DNA from 3 places in the Pseudarthrobacter defluvii genome. Region 3 is predicted to be linked to each of the others. Evidence: predicted binding sites of a transcription regulator. Region 3 holds the regulator's gene; each other region holds the start of a gene.
The links. The regulator Rex, encoded in region 3, represses fermentation and respiration genes when NADH is low (regulators of the CRP and FNR family bind a similar motif). The targets are predictions, from matches to a motif close to CTTGTGAANNNNTTCACAAG.
Positions count from the first base shown of each region.

Region 1: the regulator Rex is predicted to act here: its motif matches at 1,726-1,745, upstream of araB (ribulokinase).
Region 2: the regulator Rex is predicted to act here: its motif matches at 2,129-2,148, upstream of benA (benzoate 1,2-dioxygenase large subunit).

Region 1 is NZ_CP066362.1:764,005-768,264, reverse strand. Features, by position in the region: gene araB (ribulokinase) at 1-1,582, opposite strand, end outside; gene chvE (multiple monosaccharide ABC transporter substrate-binding protein) at 1,851-2,981, shown strand; gene mmsA (multiple monosaccharide ABC transporter ATP-binding protein) at 3,088-4,260, shown strand, end outside.
Region 2 is NZ_CP066362.1:3,883,002-3,887,261, reverse strand. Features, by position in the region: gene JCQ34_RS18100 (benzoate/H(+) symporter BenE family transporter) at 1-941, opposite strand, end outside; gene catA (catechol 1,2-dioxygenase) at 1,035-1,916, opposite strand; gene benA (benzoate 1,2-dioxygenase large subunit) at 2,243-3,628, shown strand; gene benB (benzoate 1,2-dioxygenase small subunit) at 3,661-4,197, shown strand.
Region 3 is NZ_CP066362.1:3,356,557-3,360,816, forward strand. Features, by position in the region: gene JCQ34_RS15640 (YceI family protein) at 1-257, shown strand, start outside; gene JCQ34_RS15645 (hypothetical protein) at 463-1,314, shown strand; gene JCQ34_RS15650 (redox-sensing transcriptional repressor Rex) at 1,389-2,093, opposite strand; gene JCQ34_RS15655 (glutaredoxin family protein) at 2,104-2,358, opposite strand; gene JCQ34_RS15660 (HAD family hydrolase) at 2,437-3,255, shown strand; gene JCQ34_RS15665 (30S ribosomal protein bS22) at 3,334-3,432, opposite strand; gene JCQ34_RS15670 (helix-turn-helix domain-containing protein) at 3,584-3,796, opposite strand; gene JCQ34_RS15675 (3-deoxy-7-phosphoheptulonate synthase) at 3,951-4,260, opposite strand, start outside.

The DNA of each region.
Region 1 (4,260 bases), 1.6 Mb from region 3:
ACACCTCTCCGGGTTCGGCACCCATGGCGGCGGCAGCTTCGCGGATGTCCGCGTAGGCGCCCGCGGCCACGGCGGCGTGGATGGCCGAGCCCAGCGCCGGGCCCTGCTCCGAGCCGATGGTGGACAGCTGCAGGCCGGTGGCGTCCGCGTAGATCTGCATAAGGAGTTTGTTCTTGAGCAGGCCGCCGGCCACGATGAATTCCTTGACCGGGACGCCGGCGTCGCGGAAGGCGTCCACGATGGTGCGGGTCCCGAAAGCCGTGGCTTCAAGCAGCGCCCGGTATGTGTCCTCGGGCCTGGTGGCCAAGGTCTGGCCCACCACAATCCCGGAGAGCTCGTGGTCCACCAGGACTGAGCGGTTGCCCGAGTGCCAGTCGAGGGCGATCAGGCCGTGCTCCCCGATGGCCTGCCGCGACGCGAGTTCGGTGAGGTATTCGTGGATGCCCAGGCCCGCATCCCTGGCAGCCTGGTGGTATTCGGGCGGCACGCCGTACTTGGTGAACCAGCCAAAGATGTCCCCGACGCCGGACTGTCCGGCCTCGTAGCCCCAAAGGCCCGGCACGATGCCGCCGTCCACTGCCCCGCACATCCCGGGCACTTCGCGCAGTTCCGTGCCGTTCATGACGTGGCAGGTGGAGGTGCCCATGATAGCCACCAGCTGGCCGGAGTCCACTGCTTTGGCAGCCGGGGCCGTGACGTGCGCGTCAACGTTTCCCACGGCCACGGCGATGCCCTCCGGCAGTCCGGTCCAGGCAGCAGCCTCGGCGGTAAGGGTGCCTGCGGCATCCCCCAGCCGCCCGATGGTGTGCTCCAGCTTGGAGCTGACGAAGTCTTTGAAGTCCGGGTTCAGGGCAGCAAGGAAGTCCTCGGACGGATACCGGCCGTCCTGGTAAATCCCCTTGTAACCCGCCGTGCAGGCGTTGCGGACGTACCGCCCGCACAGCTGCCAGACGATCCAGTCCGCCGCCTCAACCCAGTGGTCCATGGCGGCGTAGGCTTCCGGGTCCTCTTCCAGCAGTTGCAGGCCCTTGGCGAACTCCCACTCGGAGGAGATCAGCCCCCCATAGCGCGGAAGCCAGTCCTCACCCCGGTCGGCGGCGAGCTTGTTAATCCGGTCAGCCTGCCCCTGCGCCGCGTGGTGGCGCCAGAGCTTCACATAGGCATGCGGCCGGGTGGCGAAGCCCGGCAGTTCGTTCAGGGGGGTGCCGTCGGCCTTGACGGGCACCATGGTGCAGGCGGTGAAGTCCGTGGCAATGCCCACGACGGCGGCAGGGTCGATCCCTGCGTCAGCCACCGCGGCGGGGACAGCCCTGCGCAGGACTTCCCGGTAGTCGTTGGGCACCTGGAGTGCCCATTCGCCGGGAAGCCTTGAGGCGTGTCCATCGGATTCCGCGCCCGCTGTATCTTCGGGCAGGGAATCGGTGACCACCGCATGCGGGTACTCGTGGACAGCGCTGCCGAGTTCCCTGCCGTCGCGGACCCGCACCACCACGGCGCGGCCGGACAGGGTCCCGTAGTCCACCCCGATGACGTACTGGTCAGCGCGGGGGTCGGAGCTGGATGTGGACAAAGTCTCTGGCATGGGTTTGCCTCCGTCCGGGAGGCGGGCGGCCTCTTTACCGGGTTTGTAGGGGTTGGGGTCAAGCTGTTTTGCTGCAGCAAGTGTGAACGCTAACAACGAAGAAGTCAATGGACTCGAAAAAGTTGCGAAAATTCCCCTTCGCGCTCTTGTTAGCGTTCACAAAGCAGTCTATATTGAACCGACACATCAACAATGTGGCCAGGACCAGGGAGCTTCGGTGCTGCCTGTCCAACAACACTTCGCGGCAATGCTGCCGCGGAAGGAGAAAATGGTGAGAATCAAAAAACTCATGGGCGCGGTGGCCCTTGTCCTCGCCCTGACGGTGGGCGCCACCGGCTGTGGCTCCCGCGGCGGAGCCGCCACCGAATCCGGCAGTGCCGCCAAGCCCAGCGATTCACTGGTCGGGATCTCGATGCCCACCCAGACCTCCGAACGGTGGATTGCCGATGGCGCCAACGTGGAGAAGTCGCTGAAGGATCTTGGCTACAAGACGGACCTCCAGTTCGCCAATGACGACATCCCCACCCAGGTGTCGCAGATCGAAAACATGCTGACCAAGGGCGCCAAGGCCCTGATCATCGCCGCCATTGACGGCACCACCCTGACTGACGTCCTGGCCAAGGCCAAGGACCAGAACGTCAAGGTCATCGCGTACGACCGCCTGATCAACGGCACCCCGAACGTGGACTACTACACCACGTTCGACAACTACACCGTGGGCGTGCAGCAGGCCACCTCACTGCTGACCGGCCTGGGCCTCCTGGACGCCAGCGGCAAGAAGGTTGACGGCAAGGGCCCCTTCAACATCGAGCTTTTCGCCGGCAGCCCCGACGACAACAACGCCAACTTCTTCTGGAGCGGCGCCATGGACACCCTGAAGCCGTACATGGATGCCGGCACCCTGAAGGTCCCCAGCGGCCAGACCAAGTTTGAGCAGGCCGCGATCCTCCGCTGGCAGGCACCGGTGGCACAGAAGCGCATGGAGGACATCATCACCTCCGCCTACAGCTCGGGCACCAAGCTGAACGGCGTCCTCTCCCCGTACGACGGCCTGTCCATCGGCATCATTTCCGCCCTCACCAGCACCGGCGGCTACGCCAAGGGCAGCCTGCCGGTGGTCACCGGCCAGGATGCCGAAAAGGGCTCCGTCAAGTCCATCGTCGCCGGCGAGCAGTACTCCACCATCTTCAAGGACACCCGCCAACTCGGCGCGCAGGCCGTCAAGATGGTTGACGCCGTCCTCAAGGGCCAGGAGCCGGAAACCAATGACACCAAGACCTACAACAACAAGGTCAAGGTTGTCCCGGCGTTCCTGCTGAAGTCCGTGATCATCACCAAGGACAACTACAAGAAGGAACTGATCGACTCGGGTTACTACACCGACGCCGACGTCAAGTAGTCAGCGTCCGGGGTTGTGGCCCGGCTTCCGTCCCGGGCCACAGCCCCACCCGCGCCCTCCTGCAGCAGCAGGAAGGCAAGCTCCGAACAGTCAGTGGGAATTGACGATGAACACACCCATTCTTCAAATGCGAGGAATCACCAAGACGTTCCCCGGCGTCAAAGCGCTGCAGGACGTCACCCTGGATGTGAACCGTGGCGAGGTCCACGCCATCTGCGGGGAAAACGGAGCCGGCAAATCAACACTCATGAAAGTGTTGTCCGGCGTCTATGCACACAACACCTTCGACGGTGAGATCCTCTTCGAAAACGAACCCTGCAACTTCTCCAGCATCTCGGACAGCGAAAAACGCGGAATCGTCATCATCCACCAGGAACTGGCCCTCAGCCCGTACCTGTCGATTGCCGAGAACATCTACCTTGGCAACGAACAAGCCACCAACGGGTGGGTGGACTGGCGCAAGACCAACCTGGAGGCAGCCAAGCTGCTGGCCCGGGTAGGCCTCGACGAGAACCCTGTCACCCCTGTACAGCACATCAGCGTGGGCAAACAGCAACTGGTGGAAATCGCCAAGGCGCTGTCCAAGGAAGTGAAGCTGCTCATCCTGGACGAGCCCACGGCCGCCCTCAACGACGAGGATTCCAGCCACCTGCTGGACCTGATCCTCCACCTGAAGGGCCAGGGCGTCACCAGCATCATCATCAGCCACAAGCTCAATGAGATCCGCAAGGTCGCTGACGCCGTCACCATCATCCGCGACGGCAAAACTATTGAGACCCTGCGTCTTGACGAAGGCCAGATCACGCAGGAACGGATCATCCGCGGCATGGTGGGCCGGGACCTGGAGAGCCTGTACCCGGACCGCGAGCCGCACATTGGCGAGGAAGTCCTGCGCATCGAGGACTGGTCGGTTCGCCATCCCCAGGACCACACGCGCATGGTGGTCAACAACGCCAACCTGCACGTCCGGAAGGGCGAGGTGGTGGGACTGGCCGGGCTGATGGGCGCCGGACGCACCGAGCTTGCCATGAGCGTCTTCGGGCGCACGTACGGAACCGCCACGTCAGGCAAGGTCTACAAGTACGGCGAGGAAATCAACACTGCCACGGTGTCCGACGCCATCAGGAACGGCATTGCCTACGCCACCGAAGACCGCAAGCACTACGGCCTGAACCTCATCGAGGACATCAAGCGGAACGTCTCCCTGGCGGCGCTGCGCAAGCTCGCCAAACGCGGCTTCGTGGACAAAAACCAGGAAACCGTGGTGGCCAACGGCTAC
Region 2 (4,260 bases), 530 kb from region 3:
AACAGAGCGTTGGTGGGGCCGGTAACGCACGCCGAAACTGCGCCGAAACCGGCATTCAGCACCGAAAAGGCGCCGGAGGCAATAGCGAAGGCATTGACCGGCGGCTGATGGCCGGCAGCGCGGAGGACGGCGATGCCCTGGCCGTTTTGGACGAACAGGACGGTCAGGGTCAGGGGAACCACCAGTTCGAGCTGGGCGGCCCACGTGAAATCAGGGGCGGTGAAGACCGTGGTGGCCAGGAGCGGTCCGCCGGGTGGCAGGTTGAACTGGCCGCTGGCCGCCACGGCGATGCCGCCCGCCACCAGGGTGCCCAGGACCGGCGGCAGGTACCGGCCCAGCCTGGGAACCGCGGTGAGGACCAGGAACGCAGCCACCATCGGGGCAGCCACGGCCGGGTTGTCCTGGGCGGAGGCAACGATGTCCGTGCCGAACTTCAGGAACACCGCAGCCACCATGGCCATTACGAGCGGCATGGGCACCAGTGCCATGGCTTTGCGCACCACGCCGGTTGCGCCCAGGGCGAGGATCAGCACGCCGGAGGTGAAGAAGGCCCCGACGACTTCGGGGAAGGCCAGGTGCTGCAGGGACGGCCCCAGGAGTACCGTCCCTGGGATGGACCAGGCGAAGCCCAGCGGCTGCCGGTAAATCAGTGACATCAGCAGGGTGGCGGCCCCGCCGGAAAAGAGGATGCCAAAAACCCAGGACGACAGCTGGCCCTGGGTCAGGCCGCCCGCGGTCCCGACGGCCAGCGTGACGGCGATGGGCCCGGACGCCGCGAAAATGAGCCCAATGGCGCCGTTGGAGACATACGACAGGCCCAGGTCGCGGAGGATCCGGCGGGGACCCGCGGGCCGGACCCCCGGACGTTCCAGCAGGGGTTCCGGCGCCGGCCGGCCTGGCTCGACGGAGCTGGCGGTCGGATGGTGGCGGGGGTGGCTCATCGGGGCTCCTGGCTGGGGGGCGGAAAAACCGGAAGCGCTCCGAAGCATCAGCTCCGGAGCGCCTCCGTGCGGGGGTATCTCCCAGTTTGCGTGCTACTTCTTCTGGCCCTGCTTTGCCAGGACGTAGTCATAAACTACTTCCTCGCCCTTTCCGTCGGTACGGGGGCGGGGGTCCAGCATCAGTTCAGGCTTCACTGCCGAGGCGATGTCGTCGGCGTTGTGCGGATCGCCGGGGAAGTAGAGCTGCTGGGTGACCGGCTCGTAGCCCGGTGCGGACACCTTGATGTGGATGTGCGCCGGACGCCAGGCGTGCCAGCCCGCCGCACTGATCAGCTGCCCGCAGGCCCCGTCCGTGGGGATCTGGTAGGGCGCCGGACGCATCGTGTTGATCTCGAACCGGCCATCGTCGGAAGCCTTGACGGTGGCGCGGAAGAGCCACTCGGGCAGGCCCGGGGCGTACTGGGAGTAGAAACCGGCGGCGTCCGCGTGCCAGATCTCCACCTGGGCGCCCTGGATGGGGTCGCCGTCGGTGTCGGTGAACTGGCCGCTGAAGCGCAGCGGGGTGCCCTCCTCGCCGTCGCGCATTTCAACCGTGGCGGGCGTCTGGAGTTCCGGGGAATTGGGAACGTAGTACGGGCCCTCAATGGTGCCCACGGTGCCGGGACGGTCCTGGGAGTTGACGTCCTCAACGGTGTGCTCAAGCCAGACGTCGAGGAACAGCGGCCATTCACCGTCCGTCCCGACCTTGATCAGCCACGCTTTGAGCGCGTTGTATTCCTCGTAGGTGACCTGGTGTTCCTCGACGATGTCGTTGGCGGCCTTGATCAGCGCGCCGGCCAGCAGGCTCACCCGTTCCTTGGATACATCCACCTTGGAGAGCTTGCCCGACGCTGCGAACCGCTCGGTTGCCTTGGTGCCTGCTTCGACGGCGGTGCCTTCGTTTTCCGTGCGGCTGTCCGTTGGGGTTTGGGTCATGACAATGTCCACCTTCCTCATTGAATGGGGACAGGAAGGGCTCCTGCACCCGACGCGGGCTGCCGGGCCAGTCGTCATGCCCTGCGCCGCACCGCGTGATGTCGGTCTCAATCGTAGGCCCGCGGATAAGGACGCTACAAATATCAACTAGGCGTCTTTTGAGTCATTATCGATACATAAAGACACCCTTGGTGGAACCTAGGTATTTGCCTGATGTGAGGCCAATCACGAGCGGCAAGAATTGCTGGACAACGTCCGCCGCCGAAGCCCCTTCCCGAGTGGACCTCCGACCATCCGTCCAGCAATCTCCAATGAAGGAGCACGCCATGACCGAGAACCTGATCCATGCCCGCGAGGTCCTTGCCGACGCCGTGATCGACGACCGTGAGAACGGCGTCATCCGGGCCAAGCGCGAGATCTTCACCGACCAGGAGATCTTCGAACTCGAGATGAAGCACATCTTCGAAGGCAACTGGGTGTATCTCGCCCACGAGTCGCAGATCCCCAACGTGGGCGACTACTTCACCACGTACATCGGCCGTACCCCGGTGATGATCACCCGGGACAAGGATGAAAACCTGAACTGCCTGGTCAATGCCTGTTCGCACCGCGGCGCCATGCTGTGCCGCCGCAAGACGGACAACCGCACTACCTTCACCTGCCCGTTCCACGGCTGGACCTTCAAGAACTCCGGTGAGTTGCTGAAGGTCAAGGACTCCCGGAACGCTGGCTACCCCGAGACCTTCAACAAGGAAGGCTCACACGACCTCACCAAGGTGGCCCGCTTCGAGTCCTACCGCGGCTTCCTGTTCGGCTCGCTGAAGGCCGACGTGCTCCCGCTCGAGGAGCACCTGGGCGATGCCACCAAGGTCATCGACTCGATCGTGGACCAGTCGCCCGAGGGCCTGGAAGTGCTGCGTGGATCCTCCACCTACACCTACGACGGCAACTGGAAGGTCCAGGCCGAGAACGGCGCCGACGGCTACCACGTCACCGCCGTGCACTGGAACTACGCGGCCACCACGGCCCGCCGCAGCGCCGGGGATTCGGCCAACAAGACCAAGGCCATGGACGCCGGCAAGTGGGGCAAGGTCAAGGGCGGGTTCTACTCCTACGACCACGGGCACCTGCTGCTGTGGCAGGAGTGGACCAACCCCCAGGACCGTCCGCTCTGGGACCGCCGCGACGAGCTTGTGGCCAAGTACGGGGAGGAGATGGCGAACTTCATGATCAACATCTCCCGCAACCTGTGCCTGTACCCGAACGTCTACATCATGGACCAGTTCTCCTCGCAGATCCGGCACTTCCGGCCCATCTCCGCGGACCAGACCGAGGTGACCATCTACTGCATCGCCCCCAAGGGCGAGTCCCAGGAGAACCGTTCCAAGCGCATCCGCCAGTACGAGGACTTCTTCAACGCCACGGGCATGGCCACGCCGGACGACCTGGAGGAATTCCGCTCCTGCAACAAGACCTACTGGGCCACCAGCGCCCCGTGGAACGACATGACCCGCGGCTCCGCCCACGAGATCAGCGGCCCGGATGAGCAGGCACAGGCCCTGGGCATGACCCGGGTGATCGCCTCCGGCATGCGCACCGAAGACGAAGGGCTCTACCCCATCCAGCACGGGTACTGGAAGGAAGTCATGGACCGGGCCCTGGCGGAGGAAGAGGAGCGTTCCGCCCTGGAATCCGTTCCCGTCTCCGCCTGAGAGCCCGCCGAACCACAGAGAGCGCAGAACCCATGACCAACCTGACCCACACCGCCCCGGCCCTGAAGACCGCGGAGGAGATCGCAACCCTCGAAACCGTCCGCGCGTTCCTCTACCGGGAAGCCCGCCTGCTTGATGACCGCCAGTTCGATGAATGGCTGGAGTGCTACCACCCGGACTCCGAATTCTGGATGCCGGCCTGGGACGTGGACGACCAACTGACCCAGGACCCCCAGAACGAGATCTCCCTGATCTACTACGACAACCGGGGCGGCATCGAGGACCGGGTGTTCCGGATCAAGACCGACAGGTCCTCGGCCACTTCCCTCCCGGAGCCCCGCACGGGCCACAACATCACGGACGTCGAGGTGCTGGCGAACGACGGCGGCACGGTGGACGTGCGCTTCAACTGGTTCACCCTCTACTTCCGCTACAACACGACGGACACCTACTTCGGCACCAGCTACTACACCCTGGACCTTTCAGGTCCGCAGCCGGTGATCCTGAAGAAGAAGGTGGTCCTGAAGAACGACTACATCCACCACGTGGTGGACGTCTACATGATCTGACCTGCCAGCAGCCGGCGCCCGGGACCTGCGGGCGCCGCACGGCATTTTCCACCCTGTGCCCAC
Region 3 (4,260 bases):
CCAAGGGCAACAGCTACGAACTCACCGGCGACCTGACCATCAAGGGCGTTACCCGTCCCGTGACCCTGGAAACCGAGTTCAACGGCGTGGCCGTAGACCCGTTCGGCAACACCCGTGCCGGCGTCTCCGCCGAGACCACCATCAGCCGCAAGGACTTCGGCCTGACCTGGAACGCGGTCCTGGAGACCGGCGGAGTGCTGGTCAGCGACAAGGTGGCCATCAACCTGGAACTCGCCTTCATCGCTCCCGCAGCCTAAATCCCCCAACACGGCACCCCGGCCCCGCCTACGCGGCGTGGCCGGGGTGCCGTGTTTAACGGGCAAACGCGGTGCATCGACACCTCCCGAATCATCCACAACGCCGCCCGCCGGGGGTACGGTGGACTTAAGCCATGCTGGGGGGAAGGCTGAGGACCGATTCCCGGCAGCCTAACTGGATCCCGACCCTGCAGAAGGAACGCCCATGAGTACTCCTCCCGTCCCGCCTCCCGGGTCCGAAGACCCCCGCAACAGCAACGGACAATCCGGCAACGACCAGCCCGGAGCCCAGCCGCCGCGCTACGGCCAAAACGCACCGCAATATGGCCAGAACGCCCCGCAGTACGGGCAGAACCAGCCCCAGCACGGCTCGCAGCCGCCGGCAGCACCGCAATATGGCCAGAACGCCCCGCAGTACGGCCAGAACGCACCGCAGTACGGGTCCCAGGGATCCCAATATGGGCAGAACGCCTCCCAGGCTCCCGGTTACGGGCAGCCCCAAAGCGGCCAGTCCCAGTACGGCCAGGCGCCGTATGGACAGTCCCCTTACGGCCAGTACCCCTCCGAGCAGCCGCAGCCGGCCGGAAGCAACGGCGTTCCCCAGCTGGTGAACATCTCCTTCTGGCTGCTCATTGCGTCGGCGGCGATTTTCGTCATCGGCATGATCCTCGGGCTCACCCAGCTGGACAGCCCCGAACTCCGGCAGCTTTTTGAACAGCAGATGCGCTCCAGCGGGACAGACATCAGCTACGACAGCATGAAGAGCTTCATCGCCGGTACGCTGGTGGTGTTCGCCATCATCGGCGTCGCGCTGTACCTGTTGGTGGCCTTCTTCGTTCGCAAGGGCAGGAATTGGGCCCGCATCCTGGGAACAGTTTTCGCGGCCCTGTCCATTTTCGGCCTGTTTGGGGTCCCCTCCATCGGAACGCTCGGAACCGTCCTGGGCATCGTAGCCATCGTGCTGCTTTACCTGCCCGCAGCTGCCCCGTACTTCCGGAAGCAGCAGCCTTTCGCCAACCCGTACTCCGGTGGGTTCGGCAACCCTTACGGTCGGTAACCAGCACGGCAGCTGGGAAACAGGCGGCCCGGGAAGCAGCAATGCTTCCCGGGCCGCCCGCGTTAAGCCAGCGCCTAGGCTGTCTGGCCGGGTGACTGCGCCCGCTGGGCGTGATAAGCCAGGATCTGGAGTTCGGTGGCCATGTCCACCTTGCGCAGGTTGACGCCGTCGGGAACCTGCAGCATCACCGGTGCGAAACTCAGGACGCTGTGCACGCCTGCAGCCACCACCCGGTCGCAGACGCCCTGGGCCACAGCGGCCGGAAGCGCCAGCACCACCATGTTGGCCCCGGTCCGGCGCAGGACTGTTTCGAGGTCTGCCACGTCGCTGACACGCAGCCATCCCACTTCGCTGCCCACCACCATCTGGTCGGCGTCGAAAATAGCCACGACGTCGAACCCGCGGGACTCGAAGCCGCCGTACCGCGCCAGCGCCTTGCCGAGGTTGCCGGCCCCGACGATGGCCACTTTCCAGTCGTGCGTCAGTCCAAGTGCGGCGGCGATATGGCGGCTGAGGTACTGCACCTCGTAGCCCACGCCCCTGGTTCCGTACGACCCCACATAGGAGAGGTCCTTGCGTAGGGTTGAGGAACTCACCCCGGAGGCCTCCGCCAGCGATTCGGAGGAGACGCGCTCCACGCCCTCCGCCAGCAGGGTGTTCAGGGCGCGAAGGTAGAGCGTCAGCCGGGCTACGGCGGCGGGCGGTATCTGCTTTGGCGCGGTGCCCGTGGCGTCCGGAAGGTCCGGGAGGGGCTGCGGCGTTGGATCCAGGGAGGTCACCGGCACTCCCCTACTGGGCCATGGCGCGCTGCAGCACGCGTTCCAGCCGGATTTCATCGATCTTCCAGAAGTCGCGCTGCACGCCGTCCACCAGCACCACCGGGATCTCCTCGGCGTAGCGCTCACGCAGCTCGGGCTGGTTGTCCACCAGCTCTTCGCTCCAGGTGAGGCCCAATGAGGCAGTGACCCGGCTGACGGCGTCGCGCGCGTCTTCGCAAAGGTGGCAGTCAGCTTTGGTGACCAGGACGACGCGGGGTGTAGCCATGGCTTAACGGTAGCGCCGTTCGCGTGCTGCCGGTGACGCCGACGGCGGCAGGCCACTGGATTGACTAGACTCAAGTCCATGCCCGAGGAGAAATACGTCGCCGTAGTCACGCGCCCGGTTGCCGAGCCGCAGCCAGGCGAAGCGGCGTTCTTCGACGTGGACAACACCTTGATGCGCGGAGCCAGCCTCTTCCATGTGGCGCGGAAGATGCACCAGCGCGGAGCGTTCACCCTGGCCCAGGCCGCCGGCTTCGCATGGAAGCAGTTCAAGTTCGTGGCACGCGGGGAAAACATCGACGATGTCCACGCCGTGCGCGATTCTGCCCTGACGCTGGCCGCCGGGATCACCGTTGACGACATCAAGGCCCTCGGCGAAGAGGTCTATGACGAGATGATTGCGTCCCGGATCTGGCCTGGGGCCAAAGCACTGGCGGAACAGCACCTCAGGGTGGGCCGTCGCGTCTGGCTGGTGACGGCCACGCCCATCGAGGTGGCCACCGTGATCTCCACCCGCCTGGGACTGACCGGAGCGCTGGGGACGGTGGGCGAAGTGTCGGACGGCATGTACACCGGCCGGCTGGTGGGCGACATCCTGCACGGCTCAGCAAAGGCCGTGGCCGTCCAGGCCATCGCCGACGAGGAAGGCCTGGACCTCAAGCGCTGCTGGGCCTACAGCGACTCCTATAACGACGTCCCGCTGCTGTCGCTGGTGGGGCACCCCGTTGCCATCAACCCGGATGCCAAGCTGCGCCGCCACGCCCGTGACCGCAACTGGCCGGTCTACGACTTCCGCGCCGGCCGCCGGGCTGCCACCCTGGGCCTCAAGGCAGCCACTTTTGGCGGTGCCATTTACGGCCTCTGGAAGGGCTTCGCCCGAATGCGCGGCCCGCGGGCGTAGCCGGGGAAGTAGCCCGATTAAAGAAAATGCCCGCCGCCTCGGGAGGCGACGGGCATTTCCACGCTGTTCGAAGTATTGCTACTTCTTGTTGCGGCGCTGGTGACGGGTCTTGCGAAGCAGCTTGCGGTGCTTCTTCTTGGCCATACGCTTGCGACGCTTCTTAATAACTGAACCCACGAAAGTTCCTTACAAACTAGATGCAGTACCTGTCTGATGGAGAATGTCCGTGGACAAAGCTACGAACTGAACAACTGACAGATTCTTACAATGACGTAAAACGTTCCTTAACAGGGTACCGCCTATCAGGAGCGGCTCAGGACAGGCCGCCTCAGGCCGTCTCGGTGTGGCCGTCCACGACAGCACCCTTGAGGTACTGTTCGACGGCGTTCTCGGGGACCCGGTAGGAGCGGCCGAAGCGCACTGCCGGCATTTCGCCCGAGTGCACCAGCCGGTAGACAGTCATTTTGGAGACGCGCATGACCTCGGCTACTTCAGCCACGGTCAGGAACTTCGCGTTGGAGAAGTTCTGTTCTGCCGACATTTCCCTATTTTCCTTTGCTGACGGATGGACAACAGTGACCCCAGGTACGTGCCAATGCGGTGTTCCGATGCTGAGCCATCCACCAACCACCTAAATAGATACTCTAGATGTTCCTGTGGCAGATGTGAAAGTAGCGGGTCCCCTATTTCGTCCCCTAATTCGACTCCCGGCGCTTCCGTGCCGATGCCGCCAGCTGCTCCAGGACGGACGCGGAAACATCCCAGTCCATGCAGGCATCCGTGACGCTTTGGCCGTAGACCAGTTCAGAGCGCCCTGCTGCGTGTTCCGCGACGTCCAGGTTCTGGGCCCCGCCCACCAGGAAGCTCTCCAGCATGACGCCTGCCACGGCGCGCGCCGCGGTCCCGCCGTCCTCGAGCTGCGCGCCGATCTCCAGCGCCACCTCGGCCTGCCGGTGGTGGCTCTTGCCGCTGTTGGCATGGCTGGCGTCGACGATGAGGCGCGGG